DNA from 3 places in the Cobetia sp. 1AS1 genome. Region 3 is predicted to be linked to each of the others. Evidence: predicted binding sites of a transcription regulator. Region 3 holds the regulator's gene; each other region holds the start of a gene.

Evidence for each region. The regulator PhoB, encoded in region 3, activates phosphate uptake and scavenging genes when phosphate is short. The targets are predictions, from matches to a motif close to TGTCATANNNNTGTCANA.
Region 1: a site for PhoB is predicted at 2,521-2,538, ahead of QD280_RS12355 (PstS family phosphate ABC transporter substrate-binding protein). Genes of this name have one in related genera too.
Region 2: a site for PhoB is predicted at 1,520-1,537, ahead of ugpB (sn-glycerol-3-phosphate ABC transporter substrate-binding protein UgpB). Genes of this name have one in related genera too.

The regions. Positions count from the first base shown of each region.
Region 1 covers NZ_JARWKU010000007.1:29,325-36,822, forward strand. Annotated here, with positions in the region: gene pstA (phosphate ABC transporter permease PstA) at 1-30, opposite strand, end outside; gene pstC (phosphate ABC transporter permease subunit PstC) at 45-1,301, opposite strand; gene QD280_RS12355 (PstS family phosphate ABC transporter substrate-binding protein) at 1,430-2,446, opposite strand; gene QD280_RS12360 (Bcr/CflA family multidrug efflux MFS transporter) at 2,559-3,776, opposite strand; gene tal (transaldolase) at 4,102-5,040, shown strand; gene QD280_RS12370 (STAS domain-containing protein) at 5,222-5,776, opposite strand; gene QD280_RS12375 (PP2C family protein-serine/threonine phosphatase) at 5,769-6,920, opposite strand; gene QD280_RS12380 (VacJ family lipoprotein) at 7,036-7,498, opposite strand, start outside.
Region 2 covers NZ_JARWKU010000004.1:54,816-62,313, reverse strand. Annotated here, with positions in the region: gene QD280_RS08910 (acyl-CoA dehydrogenase) at 1-591, shown strand, start outside; gene QD280_RS08905 (hypothetical protein) at 733-1,320, opposite strand; gene ugpB (sn-glycerol-3-phosphate ABC transporter substrate-binding protein UgpB) at 1,686-3,056, shown strand; gene ugpA (sn-glycerol-3-phosphate ABC transporter permease UgpA) at 3,257-4,132, shown strand; gene ugpE (sn-glycerol-3-phosphate ABC transporter permease UgpE) at 4,132-4,977, shown strand; gene QD280_RS08885 (sn-glycerol-3-phosphate import ATP-binding protein UgpC) at 5,080-6,195, shown strand; gene QD280_RS08880 (glycerophosphoryl diester phosphodiesterase) at 6,376-7,203, shown strand; gene QD280_RS08875 (DeoR/GlpR family DNA-binding transcription regulator) at 7,200-7,498, shown strand, end outside.
Region 3 covers NZ_JARWKU010000003.1:249,267-256,764, reverse strand. Annotated here, with positions in the region: gene QD280_RS08320 (HU family DNA-binding protein) at 33-308, opposite strand; gene QD280_RS08315 (FAD-dependent oxidoreductase) at 559-1,758, opposite strand; gene QD280_RS08310 (chorismate lyase) at 2,077-2,655, shown strand; gene ubiA (4-hydroxybenzoate octaprenyltransferase) at 2,722-3,612, shown strand; gene phoB (phosphate regulon transcriptional regulator PhoB) at 3,836-4,525, shown strand; gene phoR (phosphate regulon sensor histidine kinase PhoR) at 4,533-5,855, shown strand; gene cysZ (sulfate transporter CysZ) at 6,138-6,866, opposite strand; gene phoU (phosphate signaling complex protein PhoU) at 7,063-7,498, opposite strand, start outside.

The sequences.
Region 1 (7,498 bases), on a different contig from region 3:
GGCCGAGATATCGTCGAATGAATGGCTCATGTCTAGTCTCGGCCTCAGAGGTTGTTGGCGCTGTACTTCTCACGGAAGCGGCGGATCAGGACCACCGAGACCATGTTCAGCAGCAGAGTGACAACGAACAGCACCAGACCCAGCGCGAAGGCCGACAGTGTCTCGGCACTCGCGAATTCCTGGTCGCCGGTCAACGCGGCAACGATGCGCACCGTGACGGTGGTCATGTCTTCCAGCGGGTTGGCGGTCAGGTTCGGACGCATGCCCGCCGCCATCACCACGATCATCGTCTCGCCGAGGGCGCGTGACATGGCCAGCAGAGACGCGGAGATGATGCCCGGCAGAGCCGCCGGCAGGATGACGTTGCGGATGGTCTCGCCGTGGGTCATGCCCAGCGCCAGAGAGCCCTGACGCATGGTGTCCGGCACGGAGGTGATGACGTCATCGGACAGTGAGGAGATGAACGGAATGATCATGATGCCCATGACCAGCCCCGGCGCCAGCGCGTTGTTGTAGGACGCCTCGATGCCCAGCGGCGAGAAGATGTCGACGATCAGCGGCGCGACGGTGATGGCGGCGAAGAAGCCGTAGACCACGGTCGGGATACCGGCGAGCACTTCCAGCACCGGCTTGGCGACGGTACGCACGCTCTCGGGGGCGAACTCCGCCATGTAGACCGCGGCGAGCAGACCGATGGGAATGGCCACCAGCATCGCGATCAGGGTGATCATGAAGGTACCGGCGAACAGCGGTACGGCACCGAAGTTGGCGGTGCTCTCGACACCTTCACCACGGCCAGCGGCCATCTGGAAGCTGTTGCCCGGATCCCAGGTGGTGCCGGTGATGAAGGTCCAGAAGCTTTCCATCTGGAAGAAGCGGATGGCCTCGAAGATGATCGAGACCAGAATGCCGAACGTCGTGACGATGGAGATCATCGCCGCGCCGATCAACACATAACGAATGAGGGTCTCGATGGCATTGCGCGCATGGAAATCAGGCTTCACCAGGGCGAGGCCGATGACCAGGCCGACGGCTGCGACGACCAGACTGGCGATCAGCAGCTGCATGCCTTCGATATCGATATCTGCGGTGGCAATCGCAACGACGGCTGCCAGACCGACCAGCAGAGCAGGCCCTGCGCTGGAGATTGCCGTGAACCAGCCGTACTGATCCGGCTGGGCGTACATTTCAGCACCGCTGGCACGCACACGCTGTGCCTTGCTGCGGCCGCTGAAGAAGGCCACCAGGCCAGCCAGCGCCACGATGCCTATGAAGAAGAGAAAGATCTGCTGAGTCTGCATCTTTCGGGTCCCGGAGTCGCGTTGTTCACAGGGGGAAGGCTTCATGCCTTGCGAAACCCTGCGACCAGTCAAGCAAACGGGCCGGCTGCCAAGGGCAACCGGCCGCGTCAGAGGGTCAGCTGCATTGCTTACTTCTGGAGATCGGCCAGAGTCAGCTTGGTGCGCTCAGCGACCTGCTCGCGAAGCATGGCGCGCTCTTCCTTCGGCAGCGGGATCAGACCGATGCCCTTCAGGTAGCCCAGCTCACCGATCATCTTCTCGCTCATGAACAGGTCGTTGTAGGCCTGCTGAGCCGGCACGTCATCCTTGTGCTGGTTCTTCACGTAGTAGAACAGGGAGCGGGAGACCGGGTACTCGCCAGAGGAGATGGCATCGGCTTCCGGCTGCACGCCATCGATGGAAGCACCGACGACCTTGTCAGCATTCTCTTCGAGGAAGGAGTAGCCGAAGATACCGAAGGCTTCGGTGTTCTCGACCAGCTTCTGGATGATCAGGTTGTCATTCTCGCCGGCAGCGATGTAGTGACCGTCCTGACGGATGTTGGTGTAACCCTCACCGCCGTAGCCTTCCATCTCTTCGGTGGAGACTTCCATCACCAGCTCTTCGAAGGCGTCACGAGTACCGGAAGTGGAAGGCGGCCCGTAGACGGTGATCTTGCGGTCCGGCAGGGAGGAGTCGATCTCGGACCACTTGGTGTAGGGGTTGTCGACCAGCTTGCCGTCGACCGGCACCTGAGCGGCGACCGCCAGGGTGATCTGCTCACGGGTCAAGTCGATGCTGCCATCGCGGACAGACTGGGCGAAGGCGATACCGTCGAAGCCGATCATGGCTTCGGTGATATCGGTCACGCCGTTCTCTTCACAGCGCTCGAATTCAGACGTCTTCATGCGACGAGAGGCGTTGGTGATGTCCGGAGTGCTGTCACCGACACCTTCACAGAACAGCTTCATGCCGCCGCCGGAACCGGTGGATTCGATGACCGGAGTCGGGAAATCGCTGGTGGCACCCAGCTCTTCAGCGACGTAGCTGGAGAACGGATAGACCGTGGAAGAACCCACGATGCGCAGCTGTTCACGGGCTTCTGCAGCACCAACTGATGCAGCGATGACAGCCACTGCGAGACCGGACTTGAGGAACGCCTTCATGCCTGAAACTCCTTGCGATAGGAATGAGCCAGTGAGGTGGCTTCTTGTCTACAGGGAGTACCTTGCCAAGCATTCATGACAACTGTGTGACAGTCGCCGGCTCAAGCCTTTCTCAGTCGGGCGGCGTCTCATGGCGCGCCAGGGCGCGGCGCCCTGCCAGCACCCGCAGCAGAATATTGCTGACCAGCGCCGTGCCCAGCATGCCGAGAATCATCGGCCACAGGCTGTCCATCGCCAGACCTGCGATCAGCATGCCGATCACGGCGCCACTGGCAAACTGCATGCTGCCGATCAGCGCATTGGCCGTGGCACTGATGCGCGGGAAATACTCCAACGCCGAGGAGATCGCGTTGGGCGCCACCATGCCGTTGGCCCCGACGAACACCATCAGCAGCGGCGCGATGACGTAGAGCAGGTCCAGCCCCAGTGCCAGCGCCGATACCAGCAGGATGGCGGCAGACAGCTGGATACCGATGCCGATGCGCAACAGACGCGGCGGCGACAGGCGTGACAGCAGGCGCACGTTGAGACGGTTGGCGGTGAACATGAACAGGATGTTGGCGCCGAACAGCACCGGGTACCAGGCCGCCGTCACTCCGAAATGCTGCATATAGACGTAGGGCGACGCGGTGATGAAGGCGAACATGCCACCGAAGCCCATCGCCTGCGTCAGCGCATAGCCCATCGCCGGCCCGTGGCGCAGCACGCTGGCATAGTCACGCGCGACCTGCAGGAGACTGGCCGGCGGCTCGTCCGCCTCGCGCTTGCGTCGGGTCTCGGGCAAGCGCAGCGGCAGCACTATCAACAGGAAGGCGGCATAGGCGGCCAGGAAGGCGAAGATCAGCCACCAGCCCGCCATGCCCAGCAGCAGACTGCCGATGGCAGGCGCGATCAAGGGCGCCAGCATCATGATCACCGCGACGGTGGACAGCACCTTGGCCGCCTCGCGGCCACTGAAGCAATCGCGCACGATCGCCGAGGAATTGACCACCGAGGCACCGCCGCCCAGCGCCTGCAGGAAGCGCAGCGCATAGAGCCCCTCGAGACTCTCGACCTGGGTGATGGCCAGACTCGCCAGCAGGAAGACGAAGATGCCTGACAGCAGGACCGGCTTGCGCCCGATACGGTCTGACAGCGGGCCGAAGATCAACTGCCCCAGCGAGAAGCCGAGCAGGAAGACCGACAGCGACAGCTCCGTATGGTGCACCGTGGTCGCCAGGTCTTCTGCCATGGCCGGCAGTGCCGGCAGATAGGCATCGATGGCCAATGGAGCCAGGGCCGTATTGGCCGCGACCAGCAAGGCCAACTGACGGGTTTGACGCTTGTCCACATCCCCTCCTGCAATCGTTTGTCGATGGTATGTCCACGTGCCGAAAACGCCACGTCCTTGCCGTCAGATGACGACAGTGGGCGCGCCGCCGCACAATTGATACAGTTGACCTACACAGGTGACGAATGTCACATCACGCTGATGAAATCCCCGCGGATCATCCACTTGGGGCGACCGGCCCGAGATGTCTTCACAGCCGGCAGTCGTGGGTGCACACTCGGTGGCAGCGCTCGCTCCGGCGGCCCCCTGCCCTTCACCTCTTGCCTTATTCATGAGGGCCACTCACCCCTTCGGGTGGCTCACGCTCAGTACAGGAAACTCTTGCATGGCACAGGACAAGCTCTCCCAACTCAAGGAAATGACCACCGTCGTCGCCGACACCGGTGACCTCGAGGCCATTCGTCGCTTCGCGCCCACTGATGCTACCACCAACCCGTCACTGATCCTGCAGGCCGCTCAGGACCCGTCACGTCGCGAGCGCCTGACCGAAGTCGCGCGCAAGGCCACCGACATCGATGATGCCGTCGATGCCGTGGCCGTGGATATCGGTACCGAGATCGCCGGCCTGGTGCCGGGTTATGTCTCCACCGAGGTCAGCGCCCGTCTGTCCTTCGATGCCGACGAGACCATCCGTCGCGCGCATCGCATCATCGAGCGCTACGCCGCCAATGGCGTCGGTCAGGAACGCATCCTGATCAAGACCGCCTCCACCTGGGAAGGCATTCGCGCCGCCGAGAAGCTCGAGCGCGAAGGCATCCGCACCAACCTGACGCTGCTGTTCAGCTTCGCCCAGGCCCAGGCCTGTGCCGATGCCGGCGTGACGCTGATCTCGCCCTTCGTCGGTCGTATCCTCGACTGGCACAAGGCCAATCAGCCGGACGCCGACTTCAGCGGCGACAACGACCCGGGCGTGAAGTCCGTCAAGGCCATCTACGAGCACTACAAGGGTCACGGCTACAAGACCATCGTGATGGGCGCCAGCTTCCGCAACACCGGCGAGATCGAAGCGCTGGCCGGCTGTGACCGCCTGACCATCTCACCGGCACTGCTGGGTGAGCTGGCCGAGAGCACCGGCCCGCTGGAACGTCGCCTGCTGGCCGCCGATGCCGAGCAGAACGTGCCGGAAGTGCTGACCGAGTCCAACTTCCGCTGGGACATGAACGAAGATGCCATGGCCACCGAGAAGATGGGCGAAGGTATCCGCAAGTTCATGGCCGATCAGCGCAAGCTCGAGACTCTGCTGGCCGAACTGCGCAGCCACTGAGCCAACGGAGCATAGCGCCGATGATGAGCTCTTGTTAAGCAAGAGCTCATTGAATGGCCAAGGCAACAAAAAGCGCCTGCCGTGTTTCACGGCAGGCGCTTTTTTTGTGCTTTCAGAAACGTGCTGTCTGGATCGTGCTTTCAGCAGCGTGCTGTCAGGCTCAACGTCCCAGCGCGCGCCTTCAGTGCGGCTGGCGATGCTCCTCACTTTCCAGCAGCTCGATCAGCGGCTGGAACTCCAGGCGGTTGTGGCCGTTCAGGCACATCAACAGCCGGTGAGCCTCGAGAATACGTCCGCGCAGCTCCTGTTCCTGCTGGGGCGAGGCATCGGCGTCATCCTGAGACTCGTTCAGCGCTGGCGCGTTGCAGCAGGAAGCCCCGTCCAGATCGGCCTGGTCCGCCTCCGGCAGGCTGCCGGCGTCCACGACACTGGCCACCTCGTCGAACCCCATCACCTTGAGCATGGTCAGCACGTCGGGATGGGCAGCCACCACCTGCGCCGGCATCACCAGCCGGTCGCGGACCGCCAGCGCCAGCTTGGCCAGAAAGCCCAGTGCGGTGGAATCGACATTGGTCGCTTCGCGCAGATCGATGATCACGCTTTCCAGTCCCTCAACCGCAGCCACGCGCTGTACCTGCTGATCCAGCGTGGCACACAGCGTCAGGCGTACATCACCGGATAGCTTGAGCACGAACAGGCCGTCTTCGAACACGGCCTGGATACGTCCTTCATCCATCATGGAATCCTGTCAGCGTCATCAAGGTAAGGTCATCCGGCAGCTCGCCATCCAGCGCCAGTCCACGACGCAATCCTTGCACATCTTCACTGCTCAGAATCCGTTGATGCAGTGCTCGAGTCCTGTCCTCCAGCGCCTCGCCCGGCAGGCATTCCAGTACACCATCACTGGCCAGCCACAGACGGAAGCGCTCAGGAAGCGCCACACGATACGCTGGATAGCGGGTGTCTGGGAAGAGCCCCACCGGCCGACCGCTGCCTTCCAGCTCACGCAGTTCGCCGTCAGGCGTGACCAGTACCGGCATCGGCAGCTGGGCGCCCAGGGTGTAATGCAGCGTGCGCGTGTCACGGTCCATCACACCACACATCACCGTGGCATGCTTGCCGATACCACTGTCGATCAGTTCACGGTTGAGCAGTGCCAGCCACTCGGGGCCGAAGGTTTCCGGCGTATGTTCCTCCCAGTGGCGGATAGCGCGTGCGAACAACAGCTTCAGCAACACGGTCACGAAGGCCGACGAGGCGCCATGCCCGGAGACATCCGCAAAGTAGAACAGGCTGAAGCGTTCGTCGATCGCCTGATACTCGAGGAAGTCACCCGACAGATACAGCGACGGCGACAGGCAGTACTCATAACTGACGCCATTGATGTGCTGCCCGCTCTGGGGCAGCAGACGCTGTTGGATCTGGCCACCGGCCTGCTGGTCCTGACGCAGCAGCGCCAGATGCGTCTCCAGGTGCTCGTTGAGCTCCTCGAGGCGCGCACGTGCCTTGGCGTGCTCATGGGCCAGCTGGTGATGCTCCGCCGCCCGCTTGAGCAGACTGCGCAATACCGAGCCATGCTCGCGCGGCGAGATGAGGTAATCGACCAGCCCGGCCTCCACCGCCGGCAGCAGGCATTCATCGCCACGGCTCTCGGCCACCACCACCGTCGGCAGGCGCTCGGCCAGACGCGCCCACTCATGACTGGAAACGGCCTCGACATGCGCGACCACCACCGCCACTCCACTGGGCAGTGTCGCGATGCCATCACAGGCCGCCACCGCGCAGCGTTCATCCGTCAACAGGTTCGCCAGCGCATCACGCCGCGAGCCGGGAAGATCAATCAGACCGATCAACAGACGCTTGCCTTGCTCATCCGCCATGCCAACCCCTCATTCCCGTCCTTACTGCCATCCACTCGCAGTCTTGATGCTGCTTGCCCTCGCGACCGGCACCACTGACCATTCACGGTACCGGTCGCCTGCTGCGGGTGACGCGTTACTGGCTGTCGTCTTGCGGTGCGAAGGCACCGTCGAGATCGGCATCATCGAAGCTGTCGCTGGCGAAGGGATCATCGCCCAGCTTGCCATCGTTGATCTCGAAGTTGCGGCGCTGCAGGTAGGCATCACGAATGAAGCTGTAGCGATCGCCCTGGATCAGCTTCTCCTGCTCGAGCAGACCGGCACGGGTATCGACCAGATCCAGCGCCTTCAGGCCGTAACGCACCTTGTCGTCTTCGACGTAGTTGATGGGATCAGCGAAGTAATCCACCGGCATGCCCGCGGTATCACGCACGGTACTCGGACCGAACAGCGGCAGCACGAGATACGGCCCCTGCCCTGCACCCCAGACGGCAAGCGTCTGACCGAAGTCTTCCTCGTCCACTGTCCAGCCAAGCTCGCTGGCCGGGTCGAACAGGCCGCCGATACCGACGGTGGAGTTGAGCAGCAGGCGGCCGGTG
Region 2 (7,498 bases), on a different contig from region 3:
CAGTGGCACGAATCCGAGGCCTGCGAACACGAAGAGGCGCTGTTCCACTACAGCATGCAATGGCTGTTGCACCGCGCGGAAAAGGCACTGGATGAGCTGTTCGCCAACCTGCCCAACCGTGCGCTGGGCACTGCCCTGCGCGTGATCGCCCTGCCGCGTGGCCGTCAGTTCGCCATGCCCAGGGACAGCCTGACCCGCGAGATCGCCCGCGCCGTCTCCACCGACACCGCCCTGCGTGCCAAGCTGACCGACAACACCTGGGACGCGCAGGACGAAGGCCAGCAGGACAACGCCCTCGCCCGCTACAACGCGCTGCTCAAGGACTACCCGCGCGCCGAGCCGATCTACAAGGCGCTGGCCAAGGCCTACCACAAGGGCGAGATTCCGGCCGACGCACTGTCACCGGAAGCGCGTATCGAAGCGGCGGTCGAGGCAGGCATCCTGTCCGCCGAGGATGGCGACTTCATGCGCGTCTTCGAAGCCGAGGTACTCGACATGCTGACCGTCGACCACTTCGAATTCGACGCCTTCGTGCGCAAGCCGATGGCGAGTGACGGCACCGCCTCCAACCCGCAGCAGGACGCCGCCTGATGACTGGCCGACGCCCGCTTGATCGACGCCCACCTGATCGATACAGGAATTGATCGCCGATCGCAGAACCACAAAGGCCCCGCTCACTGAGCGGGGCCTTTGTCTTGGCAGAGCATGTCATTCGCTTGCGTCATCTCATCCTCAGATATGACGCGCGAAGTGCTCCAGGTCACGCACGAAGGCGTTCTTGTAGGTCTCGAAGTCCTTCGGGCGCGCCTTGAAGGAGCGTTTGATGCGCTCGCGGTCCAGGCGCAGCGGCGCGTCGAGGGCCGCCAGGTTGCCGACACGCGCCGCCGGATTCATGCCGACCAGCTCGCGCGGTTGATCGCCTTCGGCCTCGGCCTCCAGCCAGTCGTTGATGCCGGCGCGACGCAGCACGCTGACCAGTGAGCTGTCGGTGATGCGCACCTGCAGGCGGCCGTGATCGGACAGCTGGGAGACCAGCGCGATGCCGTGGTCGTGACCGCGATGCACCGTCGGCGTCGCCCACAGCGCCAGATTCAGGCCACGTGCGTTCTCGTCGAGTACCAGCAGCGCGGCAGAGTGGATGCGCTCGGCATCGTCGACCAGCGCGAACAGGCGCGCCATCTCATTCTCGAACCACACCCCACGCACGCCGGCGTAACTCACCAGCGCATCCAGACCACCCTCGCGGCCATGGACTTCGGCGCACAGCATCGCCAGACAGGCATCACGTCGGGCACCGGCACTCACTTCAACCACTTTCATCGCGTTCTCCGCCACAGGCATTTTCAGCGCGCAAGACTAGCACACTCGCTCGCCGGCCGCTTATTCCGGACTTGAGTTACCCCCGGCGCCTCGCTTGCCAGTATGAGCCGAGCTGGCGGCGCCACACACTCGCTGCTCATTCACAAACTCAGTCACAAATTCAGCCATAAGCTCAACCTCGCTCGAATGAACATCTTCCTGTCACAAAGTTGTAAGGCGGGCGCTATAGAGTCGTCTACGCTTTTCGGACGATCATCAAAAGAACAAGAAAATGTTCACTTGATCGTCGCCATCGATCGTCAGCGGCCAGCGTCCTTCTTCTTTGTTGCGGAAGCTGGCCAGGGGAACCTCTCAGGAGTTTGACCATGCGCCGCCCGACTCATCATGCAAGCACCCGCACGACTGCCACCGCGTCTCGTCGCCTCGCCAGCCTCGCGCTGGCCATCGGTTTCGCCTCCGCCTCCGCCAGTGCCCTCGCCGCCACCGAGGTGGAGTGGTGGCACGCCATGGGGGGCGGACTCGGCAAGAAGGTCGACGAGATCGCGGCCGACTTCAACGCAAGCCAGGACGACTACGTCGTCAAGCCGGTCTTCAAGGGCAACTACTCCGAGACCATGACCTCCGCCATCGCCGCCTTCCGCGCCGGCAAGGGCCCGGACATCGTGCAGATCTTCGAGGTCGGCACCGCCACCATGATGAGCGCCAAGGGCGCGATCGTCCCGGTGCATCAGCTGATGGCAGACTTCGCGCCGCAGGAAGGCACCGCCTTCGACCCGAACGCCTACCTGTCTGCCGTCACCGGCTATTACACCGATACCGACGGCAAGATGCTGTCGATGCCGTTCAACTCCTCGACGCCGGTGACCTACTACAACAAGGACGTGTTGGCCAAGGCGGGCGTCGAATCCATCCCGCAGACCTGGCAGGAGATGGGCGCCGCGCTCAAGAAGGTCGTCGATTCCGGCGCCGCCAGCTGTGGCCTGACCACCACCTGGCCGTCCTGGGTGATGCTGGAGAACTTCTCGGCGCGCAACGACGTGCCCTTCGCCAGCCAGGCCAATGGCTTCGCCGGCACCGATACCCGCCTTGAATTCAACACGACCGCCGTGGTCGACCACATCCAGCGTCTCGATGACTGGCAGGCCGACAAGCGCTTCGTGTTCGGCGGTCGCTTCGATGACGCGGCGCCCAAGTTCTACTCCGGCGAGTGCGCGATGATGATGGGCTCTTCCGCCAGCTATGCCGGCGTCAAGGAAAGCGCCAAGGGCTTCGAGTTCGGCGTGGCACCGCTGCCCTATGACAGCGACGTGATCGAGACGCCACAGAACTCCATCATCGGTGGCGCGTCGCTGTGGGTGCTGTCCGGTCACAGCGATGAGGAATACCAGGGCGTCGCCAAGTTCTTCCAGTACCTCTCAAAGCCTGAAGTGCAGGCCGACTGGCACCAGTTCACCGGCTATCTGCCGATCACCACTGCCGCGGCAGAGCTGACGCGCGAACAGGGCTTCTACGCCGAGAACCCGGGCACCGACGTCGCCATCACCCAGATGACCTCCGCGACGCCGACCGAGAACTCCAAGGGCCTGCGCCTGGGCAACATGGTGCAGATTCGTGACGTGATCAATGAAGAGCTGGAGAAGATCTTCTCCGGCAAGGAAAGCGTGCAGGACGGTCTCGACAACGCCGTCAAGCGCGGCGATTCGCTGCTCGAGAAGTTCGAACGCGCCAACGGCTGATCATCGCCACACCGGGGGCGGGCCCATGCCGGGCTCGCCCTCCCGCTATTTTCTCCAGCCAGAGAGCGGAAAGCGCATCCGACATCCGGTGTCCTTTCCCTTCTCTCACGGCTTGATGGCGCAGGAGCGGCCGAGGCTTGCCGACTCCGTGCTACCGACGGAACCACCCAGTCCCTCCTTGCTTGCGAGACCCCTGCTGCATGGCCCATTTCAATCGACACCCCATCACGCCCTGGATACTACTGGCGCCTCAGCTGCTGATCGTGGCCGTGTTCTTCTTCTGGCCGGCCTACCAGGCCATCGAACAGGCCTTCTATGTCGAGGATGCCTTCGGGCTCTCGCGGGAATTCACCGGGCTGAGCAACTTCGTCGGCGTACTGAGCGAGCCGGAATATCTCACGACACTATGGACGACCACCTATTTCTCCTTTGCGGTGGCCTTCGGCGCCATGGCATTGGCGCTGGGGCTGGCCGTACTGGCCGACCGCGTGCTGCGCGGCGCACACGCCTACAAGACCCTGCTGATCTGGCCCTACGCCGTGGCGCCCGCCGTGGCCGGGGTGCTGTGGCTATTCCTGTTCGACCCGACGCTGGGCATTCTGCCGGAGCTGCTGTCCGCCATCGGCATCGACTGGAATCACAAGCTCAATGGCGATCAGGCCATGTTGCTGGTGGTGCTGGCCTCGATCTGGAAGCAGATGAGCTACAACTTCGTGTTCTTCCTCGCAGGCCTGCAGGCGATCCCCAAGAGCCTGCTGGAAGCGGCCGCGATGGACCGCGCCGGCCCATGGCGGCGTTTCTGGACCATCACCTTCCCGCTGCTCTCGCCGACCAGCTTCTTCCTGCTGGTGATGAACGTGGTCTACGCCTTCTTCGAGACCTTCGGCACCATCGATGCCACCACCCAGGGCGGCCCGGCCGGCTCGACTCGCACCCTGGTCTACAAGGTCTATGAAGATGGTTTCGTCGGGCAGGACCTGGGCTCGAGTGCTGCCCAGTCGGTGTTGTTGATGGTCATCGTCGGCGTGCTGACGCTGATCCAGTTCAAGTATGTCGAGAAGAAGGTGCAGTACTGATGCGCTACAACCGCCCCGGGCTTGATATCGCAAGCCATGCCCTGCTGATCGTCGGCTGCGCACTGTTCTTCCTGCCGGTCTGGATCGCCTTCAGCGCCAGTACCCACGAGATGGGTGACCTCTACTCCAACGTCGCCCCCGTCTGGGTCGGCGAGGCTGGCCTGGGCAACTACCGCCAGCTGCTGGCAGACCCGGTCAGCAGTCTCGGCGCCGACGTGATGACCCTGTTGTTCAACTCGATGCTGATGGCACTGGGCATCGCCATCGGCAAGATCATCATCTCGGTGCTGGCCGCCTACGCGATCGTCTTCTTCGAGTTCCGCTTCCGCAAGCTGTGCTTCTGGCTGATCTTCATCACCCTGATGCTGCCGGTGGAGGTGCGCATCCTGCCGACCTTCAAGGTGGTGGCCGACCTCAACATGCTGGACAGCTACGCCGGCCTGATCCTGCCGCTGATCGCCAGCGCCACCGCGACCTTCCTGCTGCGCCAGTTCTACCTGACCATCCCGGCGGAACTGGTCGAGGCCGCGCGCATCGATGGCGCCGGGCCGTGGCGCTTTCTCAAGGACATCCTGCTGCCGCTGTCGAAGACCAACATCGCGGCGCTATTCGTGATCATGTTCATCTACGGCTGGAATCAGTATCTGTGGCCGCTGTTGATCACCACCGATGCCGACTACCTGACCATCGTCGTCAGCCTCAAGCGCATGCTGACCACCGGGGATGGTCTGGTGCCGTGGCAGGACGTCACCGCCACCACGCTGCTGGCCATGGGCCCGCCGGTACTGGTGATCCTGTTCATGCAGCGCTACTTCATCAAGGGCCTGGTGGACAGCGAGAAGTGACCTCGCGCGCCGACCCGCGATACCTCGCCCCAAGCCCCCTGATTCCGTTACGTCGTGATGGACAGACTTGCCCGTCACGCCACCGCTCTGGATACACAACTCATGGCAACACTGGCGCTCAAGCAGCTCAAGAAGCAGTACCCCAATGGCTACAAGGCCCTGCATGGCATCGACCTGGCCTTCGGCGAAGGCGAGCTGATCGTCATCGTCGGCCCGTCCGGCTGTGGCAAGTCGACCCTGCTGCGCACCCTGGCAGGCCTGGAGGACATCTCCGAGGGCGATCTGGAGATCAACGGCAAGCGCGTCAATGAGCTGGAACCCGCCGAGCGCGACATCGCGATGGTGTTCCAGAACTACGCGCTCTACCCGCACATGAGCGTGTTCGACAACATGGCCTACGGCCTCAGGAACCGGCGCACGCCCAAGGACGAGATCCAGCAGCGCGTCAGCGAGGCCGCCGAGCTGCTGGGCCTGACCGAGCTGCTCGATCGCCGCCCCAAGCAGCTCTCCGGCGGCCAGCGCCAGCGTGTCGCCATGGGGCGCGCCATCGTGCGCAAGCCGCAGGTCTTCCTGTTCGATGAGCCACTCTCGAACCTGGACGCCAAGCTGCGTGTGCAGATGCGTCTCGAGATCCGTCGCCTGCAGAAGCGTCTCAAGGTCACTTCCGTCTACGTGACCCATGATCAGACCGAGGCCATGACCCTGGCGGATCGCCTGGTGGTGATGAATGGCGGCCATGTCGAGCAGTTCGGCACGCCGATGGCGCTCTATGATCAACCCGCCAGCCAGTTCGTCGCCGGCTTCATCGGCTCGCCGGCGATGAACTTCTTGAGCGCCACCCAGGCACAGGCAGGCCTTGCGCTGCCGTGTGGCGCAACCATTGCCCTGCAGGGCGAAGGCCTGGCCACGGGCGCCGAGCTGACCCTCGGCATTCGCCCCGAGCACCTGCAGGTACTGGGAGCAGCCGATGCCCTGCCCGCAGGGGCCGCGGAGCTTGAGGCGCGCATCGAGCTGGTCGAACCGCTGGGCGCGGACACCCTGGCGTACTGCCGACTGCAAGGCCAGAGCGAGCCGCTGGTGGTGAGACTGGATGGCGAGCACGCCGTCGCGGAAGAACAGACGCTGCGCCTGGCCATCCTTCCGGCGCGTGCCCATCTGTTCGGCGCCGACGGCAAGCGGCTGGCAACCCGCGAGCAGGCGACAGCGGCCATCGAATGAGCGCTTGCGTCCTGTCGCGGGGCGACGGAACCCCTTGCCCTGATAACGTCATCATTGGATGGTAATGCTTGAGACCTGCCCTGATCCGTCTCGCGTCTGAGCATCAGTGATCCGCCTCGACCGATCAGCGCCACAGCTGCGTGGCGGGCAGACATGCCATTCTTTCTGTGAGGATTCACCATGGTTTCATCGTCACATTCAGCCGACACATCACATTCAACTGACAGCGTCCTGTCCCTGCCCCTGGCGATCGCACATCGCGGCCTGTCGGCCTATGCGCCGGAAAACACCCTGGCCGCCATTCAGGCGGCGCATGAAGCAGGCTTTCAATGGGTCGAGCTGGACGTACAGTTGCTGGGCGATGGCACGCCGGTCATCTGGCACGACGCCGGCGTGAATCGCTGCTCGGATGGGCGTGGCAAGCTCAAGAATCTGGATTGGGACAGCGTGCAGACCTTCGATGTCGGCAGCTGGTTCAATGCGTGCTTTGCCGGTGAGCGCATGGCCTCGCTCAAGCAGGCGCTGGAGCTGATCGCGCGCCTGGACATGCGCCTGAATCTGGAACTCAAGCTCAGCCCTGGCCACGATGCCCAGGCGCTGGTCGATGCTGCCATCCCGATGGCCAGCGCCCATCTGCCCGCCTCACACCTGATCATCTCGTCGTTTGATCCCCAGGCGCTGCGGTTGACGCGTCAACGCGACCCGCAGGTGCATATCGGCCTGCTCTACGATGACATCCCCGACGACTGGCAGAGCCTGGCCGATGAGCTGAACGCAAGTTCCGTGCATGCCGATTGGCGCGCCCTGACTCGCGCCGCGGCCAGTGACATCACCAGCCGGGGCCACAAGCTGCTCTGCTATACGCCCAACGATGCAGCCGCCTTCGCGCCGCGCTGGGCCTGGGGTGTGGATGCCGTCATCAGCGATGACCCGGCCATCTTCAGCGAGGAGGATCGCGAGCCCACTCTACCGCACGACACCACCACGCAAGGGCTACCCCAGACATGACCCCGGGCATCGAGCGCGACAGTCGCAGCGTTGAACACGCGAGCAATGATGCACTGACGCCGCGCCAGCAACAGATTCTCGAGCGACTGGCCCGCGAGGGCCAGCTGGCCGTCGACCCGCTGGCCCACGCCTTCGACGTCACGCCCCAGACCATCCGGCGTGACCTGGGCGTGCTGTGTGAGCGCGGGCTGGCGCGTCGGCGTCACGGCGGCATCGAGCGCCCACCGGGCGGCTACAACCTGGGACATTCCCAGCGCATCATGCTGGCGCGCACTGCCAAGCAGGCCATGGCCGC
Region 3 (7,498 bases):
ACCCCGGGTCTGCGCTGAAGCACGAGCCGAGGTTACTTGGTCACTGCATCCTTCAACGACTTGCCGGGTTTGAAGGCAACGGTCTTGCTGGCCGGGATGGTCAGCGGCTTGCCTGTCTGAGGGTTCTTGCCGGTACGCGCCGCACGCTGGCGCACGGTGAATGACCCGAAACCGATCAGTGAGACGTCATTGCCTTTGGCCACGGTATGAGTGATCTCGTCGAGAATCACGTTCAGTACCTGACTGGCCTTGTCCTTGGATAGATCCGCACGCTCGGCGATGGCCGCAGCGAGTTCTGGCTTGCGCATGAAAAGCCCTCCTGGTTTGGCATTCTGCACGGGCGGCCAAGCCGCCGTTTCCATTGTTGTTCTTGCACTTGCTAGCGGTGGCGTATGGCGGCGACGCAATCCGCTCCCGGCAAGCTTTGCCGTATCAAACCTGTCGATGGCAGCAATCTGTCAGACGACGCCCGCTGAGCATCATGTCTGACGGAGCATTCACTATCGTGCCTGACCGCGCTGGCAGCAAGGGATTTACGACCATCGATCATGGCATCGCCTAGCCTAGCAACGGCGGCGCCTGCCGCGCTAGCTCGACTTTCCTGCGAACGGCGGCGCCTGTCAACGCATATCCAATCAAGCGTTCGTTCATATCCAGTGCACGCGCTTCGAGGTCATCGCCTTCACCGTTGATTTCCCAGCGCGCCACGGCCGAACGCGGCGGATAGGCCACCACCGGCAAGGCCGGTGTCTTGACCAGCACCGGCCACGCCTTCCAGTCGAGCACGCTCGGCTCGCCACACAGGTTGGCCGCCAGGGTGCGCGCAGCCATCTGCAGCGGCTGGACATACATGGCATTGACGCCCTCGACACTGGCGCAATCGCCCAGCGCCCAGATATGCGGCTGGGAGGTGGCCAGGTGGCGGTCGACACGGATGCCGTCACCACCGGCGCTTAGGCCCGCGGCCTGCGCCAGACGAATACGCGGCGCCAGCCCGGTGGCCAGCAGAACCACGGAGCCCGTCAGGCGACGACCGCTCTGCAGTCGCACCTCGACCGGCGCGGCCTGACGCTCGGCCTCCTCGCCCGAGCTTGCGGCGATGGTCTCGACCATCTCGCCCTGGCGACGCGTCACACCGAGCCCATCCAGCGCCGCGCCCAGACGCTGCCCCAGCGCTTGCGGCAGCAGCCCATCCAGCGGAGTTTCCTCCGGCGCGACCAGCGTGACGGGGTGGCCGGCCGCCGTCAGATCATTGGCGTATTCACAGCCGACCAGTCCGGCACCGACAATCACCACGTGCCCGTCTTCCCCGCGCTCGCGGGCCTTCGCCAGCGTCGCGCAGAAGGCCGCATAGTCGTCGAGGTCATTGATGCTCTGCACGCGTGAGGCCACTTCCGCGGCGACGGGGAAGGGACGACGCGGCGCGGCGCCGAGTGCCAGCACCAGCTCGTCATAGGCCAGACACTCCTCGCCCAGCCATAGCTGGCGGGCATCACCGTCGATGGCGGTGACGCGTTGATGGGTACGCAGCTCGGCATTCAGCTCGTCCACCAGCGCCACCGGCGCCTGACGCGACAGGTCGGTGGCCGACATCTTCTTGGCGAAGGCGGTGGACAGCATGGGCTTGGCGTAATCGTGGCCGCTATCCTGGCTGATGAGGATCAGCCGGCTGTCCTTGTCACGCGCACGCAGCGCGCGCGCCAGACCAATGCCCGCCATGCCGGTACCAATGATGACAAGGGTGCGAGGGTCGCGCATGGCACCATCTCCTGAGATCGATCCGAGGGAAGCGCTGATGAAAGAGCGCCAGCAGCGTCCGTCATGAACGCCGATGAATGCGCCCAGCATACCAGCCCGCCAGCAGTGCAGGCATGCCTGAGCGGGAGGCCTTGCCGCCCGGCCATGCTAGACTCGCCATTTCGTCATCCTGACAGGGAATTCACCGTGGTCCGATGCCCAGCAGGCGAGCCTCATCGCGCAGCGCTCACGCCACAGACCTCCACCTGTGAGGCGCCTCATTCGTCAGCCGAACCCCTGTGCCAGCCTGCGCCTCGCTGGCCTTCACCCACGCGCGTCATGCCCGCTGCTTCGGCGACGGTGCGCCGTCATTGGCAGCCGGCTGCCGCGCTGCAAGGTGTCATGCCGGCCGGCTGGTGGGCGTGGCTCTCCTCGACGGACTCGCTGACCCAGCGTCTTGCCAGCGCCATGCAGCAGCAGGATGAACGCGATGGCCAGCCCATCCAGGGCCTGCGCGTGCGCCTGCTGCTGCAGGACACCGGCCCCGCGCGGCTGGACGAGGCACGCCTGCTGGGCATCGGCCCACGCCGGCATGTCTGGCGACGCGAAGTGGCACTCTGTCATGGCGATACGCCATGGGTGATCGCACGCTCGCTGGCGGCGCTGGACCTGGCCCACGGCCATCGCCTCTCGACGCTGGGCGAGCGCTCGCTGGGCCATTGGCTGTTTCGCCAGCCCGACCTGACCCGCAGCGCCATCGATGTCAGCCGCGCCCCGCTGGTGCTTTCGAGCCCCAGGCCGCTGGCCCGCACCACCAGCCTGTGGATGCGCCGCTCGATGTTCTCGCATGGCCGCTTCAAGGTGCTGGTGCAGGAGGGCTTCACACCGGCCTTCCAGCACGCGCTGCAGCTGGCCTGAGCCTTGCTGGCCGACTGGCCTCGTTTCTCTCTTCCCTTGCCCACTACCACCCGCCCAGGAGCCATGATGACCGCGTCATCCACTTCCGCCGCTTCGCGTCCTTCCAGACTGGCCGACTACCTCGCCCTGACACGGCTGGACCGCCCCATCGGCACCTGGCTGCTGATGTGGCCGACCCTATGGGCACTGTGGCTGGCGGCAGATGGCATTCCCGAGCGCACGACCCTGCTGATCTTCATCGCCGGGGTCTATCTTATGCGCGCCGCCGGCTGCGTCATCAACGACTACGCCGACCGCCATTGGGACAAGCATGTCGAGCGCACGCGTGATCGGCCGCTGACCTCGGGTCGCATTTCGGAACGCGAGGCGCTGACGCTGTTCGGGGGGCTGGTCGCGGCCGCCTTCGTGCTGGTGTGCTTCACCAACCTGACCACGGTGCTGCTGTCGATCGTCGCCGTGCTGCTGGCGGCCAGCTATCCGTTCATGAAGCGCTTCCATCATCTGCCTCAGGTAGTGCTGGGCGCCGCCTTCGGCTGGGCGATTCCAATGGCCTTCGCCGCGACGCTGGAGGAGGTACCGACCTACGGCTGGTGGCTGTTCGCGGCCAACCTGATGTGGACGGTGGCCTACGACACCGCCTACGCGATGGTCGATCGCAACGACGACCTCAAGGTGGGCATCAAGTCCACCGCCGTGCTGTTCGGGCGTGCCGACAAGCTGATGATCGGCCTGTTGCAGCTGGGCATGCTGGCGGTGTTGATCGGCATCGGCCTGCAGCTGGCGCTGGGCATCTTCTACTGGCTGGGGCTGGCTGCCGCCGCCGTCACCTTCGTCTGGCAGCAACGTCTGATCCGGGAGCGTGAGCGTGCGCCCTGCTTCCAGGCCTTCCTCAACAATCATTGGACGGGTCTGCTGATCTTCGCCGGTATCGCCCTGGCGACCTGGCCGATGAGCTGACTCCTGCATAAACATTAGTATTATTTAATTTAAAGCAACCCCTGCCCTCTATTGCTCCCCAGCCCACGGTTCATGCCTGCCTGCCGCGCCTCCAAGGCGGCTGGCAGGCTTGCGTGCAAGCTGCCATGCTGGCAGTTGTCATCTCGTTGTCATATAAGCGGGTTGTAATCGTCATCGACTTGTCATTCTGGCGCGTGCGCCGACTGCTGCATGGGATCTAGCGATGAGCTCCAAGACCGTACTGATTGTCGACGATGAATCCTCGATTCGCGAGATGATCGCCGTTGCCCTCGAAATGGCGGATTACCGCGTGCTGGAGGCAGACAATGCCCAGGACGCCCACGCCATCGTCGTCGATGAAAAGCCCGATCTGCTGTTGCTGGACTGGATGATGCCGGGCACCAGTGGCCTGGAGCTCGCGCGGCGTCTCAAGCGTGACGAGACCACCTCGGAGCTGCCGATCATCCTGTTGACCGCCAAGGGCGAGGAAGACAACAAGATTCAAGGCCTGGAAGCCGGTGCCGACGACTACATCACCAAGCCCTTCTCGCCGCGCGAGCTGGTCGCCCGTCTCAAGGCCGTGCTGCGTCGCACCACTCCCAAGGGGGTCGAGGAGGCGGTGGAAGTCGAAGGCCTGATGCTCGACCCGGCCAGCCACCGCGTCACCGCCCACGGCAACTCGCTGGATGTCGGCCCGACCGAATATCGCCTGCTGCAGTTCTTCATGACGCATCAGGAGCGTGCCTACACGCGCAGCCAGCTGCTCGACCAGGTATGGGGCGGCAACGTCTATGTCGAGGAGCGCACCGTGGACGTGCACATCCGTCGCCTGCGCAAGGCGCTGGGCACAGGCCATCAGCATCTGATCCAGACCGTCCGCGGCACCGGTTACCGCTTCAGCGCTCAGGCCTGAGGGATTCATGCGCTATTGGACCAACGAGCTATGGCGCCTCGGCTACCTTGCCGGTGGCTTCGGCCTGATCGGTGGCCTGCTGGGCCATCTGGGCTGGGGCCTGGCGCTGGGTCTTTCGCTGTATCTGTTCGTCCATCTCAAGCACTTGAAGAGCCTCTACACCTGGCTGATCACCAATCCCCATGAAGAGCCGCCGCCCGGCGATGGCGTCTGGGGAGACCTGCTCGATCGTCTCTACCGCTACCAGAAGGGCCAGCGTCAGGCTCAGGAGCGACTGCGCAGCATCCTCAACCGTATCCAGGAATCCTCCGAGGCCATGCGCGACGGCCTGGTGATGCTGGACAACCACGGTGACATGGAATGGTGGAACAGCGCTGCCGAGCAGCTGGTCGGTCTCAAGGCCAGCCACGACCGCGGCCAGCACATCACCAACTATCTGCGTGACCCCGTCTTCATCGACTACTTCAATCGGCTGGCCTACCGCGAGCCGCTGACACTCCAGTCGCCGCTGTCTGACAACCTGACGCTGCAGATCTCCATCACCCTGTTCGGTGACAACGAGCGTCTGGTCATGCTGCGTGACGTCACCCGCCTCTATCGCCTGGAAGAGATGCGCCGCGACTTCGTGGCCAATGTCTCCCATGAGCTGCGCACGCCGCTGACGGTACTGGCCGGCTATCTCGAGACCTACTCCGATTACGCCGATGACCTGCCACCGCGCTGGCAGCGTGGACTGGGCCAGATGCAGAGCCAGACCGACCGCATGCAGCACCTGGTCGAAGACCTGCTGACCCTGTCACGCCTGGAAACCGACGAACTGTCCGACAACGGTCGCTGCATCGACATGAGTGCCCTGCTCGGCCATATCCGCGATGACGCCGAAGGCCTGTCCCAGGGGCGCCACACCTTCTCCATCGAGGCCGATGCCAGCCTGTCACTGCGCGGTGAGGAGCAGGAACTGCGCAGCGCGATCTCGAATCTGGTCTTCAATGCGGTGCGCTACACCCCCGAAGACTGCCATATCACCCTGCGCTGGAAGGCGGATGACCAGGGCCTGCTGGTCGAGGTGGAAGATGATGGGGATGGCATCGACCCGGTGCACCTGCCGCGCCTGACCGAGCGCTTCTACCGCATCGACAAGGGCCGCAGCACCGCCACGGGAGGCACCGGCCTCGGGCTTGCCATCGTCAAGCATGTGCTGATTCGCCATCAGGGCCATCTGGAGATCGACAGCCACCCCGGCGAGGGTGCGCGCTTCCGCTGTCACTTCCCCGACGAGCGCGCCTGTCAGGCGAGCGCTCCCCAGGCCAGCAGTGCGCTAGCCCAGTGATGGGCTGAATCAGTGATGATCTGACCCGGACGCCAGCCCAACGCAGAACGCCCCGCAGCCACCTCGACAGGAGGCGACTGCGGGGCGTTTCGTTTGGTCAATCAGACGACGCTGCGGCTATTTCAGCGACGTGCCAACCTAGCGACGAGTCAGCTCAGCGACAAGCCAACCTAGCGACGAGTCAGCTCAGCGACAAGCCAGCTCAGCGACAAGCCAGCTCAGCGACAAGCCAGCTCAGCGACAAGCCAGCTCAGCGACAAGCCAGCTCTGCGACAGGCTGTCTCAACGACGCGGTGCCGGCAACTGACGGTAGTGGCTTTGCCACATCAGTACCGCCCCGGCGACGGCGCCCGGGATGAACAGCAGATTGGCCAGCGGCACCAGCGTCATGACGAACACCGCGGCGCCGAAGGTCAGTGAGGGCCACCAGCGCGCCTTGAGGCGCTGCTTCATGTCACCGAAGCTGACCTGATGGTTGTCCATCGGGTAGTCGAGATACTGGATCGACATGCTCCAGGCCGAGAACAGTCCCCACAACAGCGGCGAGAGCAGGTTCAGGCCCGGGATGAAGCCGATGATGAACAGCGCGATCATGCGCGGGATGAAGTAGCCCAGCTTGGCCATTTCACGCCCCAGCGAGTCGACGCCGATCTTCATCAGGCCACGGTCATCGTCGATCAGGGTGCCATCCAGACGATGCTCGACCTTCTCGGCCAGAATGCCGTAGAAGGGCGCGGCGATCAGATTGGTCACCAGGCTGAAGGTGAAGAACACCACCAGCAACAGACTCACCACCAGCACCGGCCAGATCAACCAGCTGAGCCAGTCCAGCCACGCCGGTACCTTGAGCATCCAGTAATCGATCCAGCCACCGAACTGGTTGAACAATACCCACAGCGTGATGCTGTAGAGCACCAGGTTGATCGCCAGCGGTACGAATACGAAGCGGCGCAGCCCGGGGGTATAGACCATGCGGGTCCCGCGGACCAGCGCCGATACGGCATCAATCATGCGACGTCCTCGTCATCTCAAAAGAACCGGCCAGCCAGCGGGCTGACCGGAGCCACACCCTAGCACTCCCGCCTGCGCGGCGCAGCTGTCGGCCGCCTGACACCGCTCGCGCTCCCACGACGCAATCGCCCCGCGGCCTGCCGGTGGGCAGGTGCGGGGCGAAAGAGGCGACACAGGGGCAGGGAAGCGCGTCAGCTCACTTCTTGTCCAGGTCCTGCGGCTTCAGGTCATGGGTATCGGTGTGACGCACGTCCACGCCCTTGACCAGGAAGATGACGTACTCGGCCAGGTTGTCGGCGTGGTCACCGATGCGCTCCAGCGCACGCAGAATCCACATCACGTTGAGCACCGGCGTAATCTGGCGCGCGTCTTCCATCATGAAGGTCATCAGCGAGCGCATCGCGCTCTGATATTCCAGATCCACCGAGGCATCTTCACGCAGCACCTTGAGGGCAAGGTCGGTATCGAAGCGCGCGAAAGCCGTCAGGGAGTCACGCACCATGCTGCGCACGTGCTGGCTGAGGTGACGCACCTCGACCATGCCGCGCGGGCTCTGGCCGTTCTCGACCAGCGAGATGGCGTTGCGTGCGATCTTGCTCGATTCATCACCGATACGCTCGAGATCGGAGGTG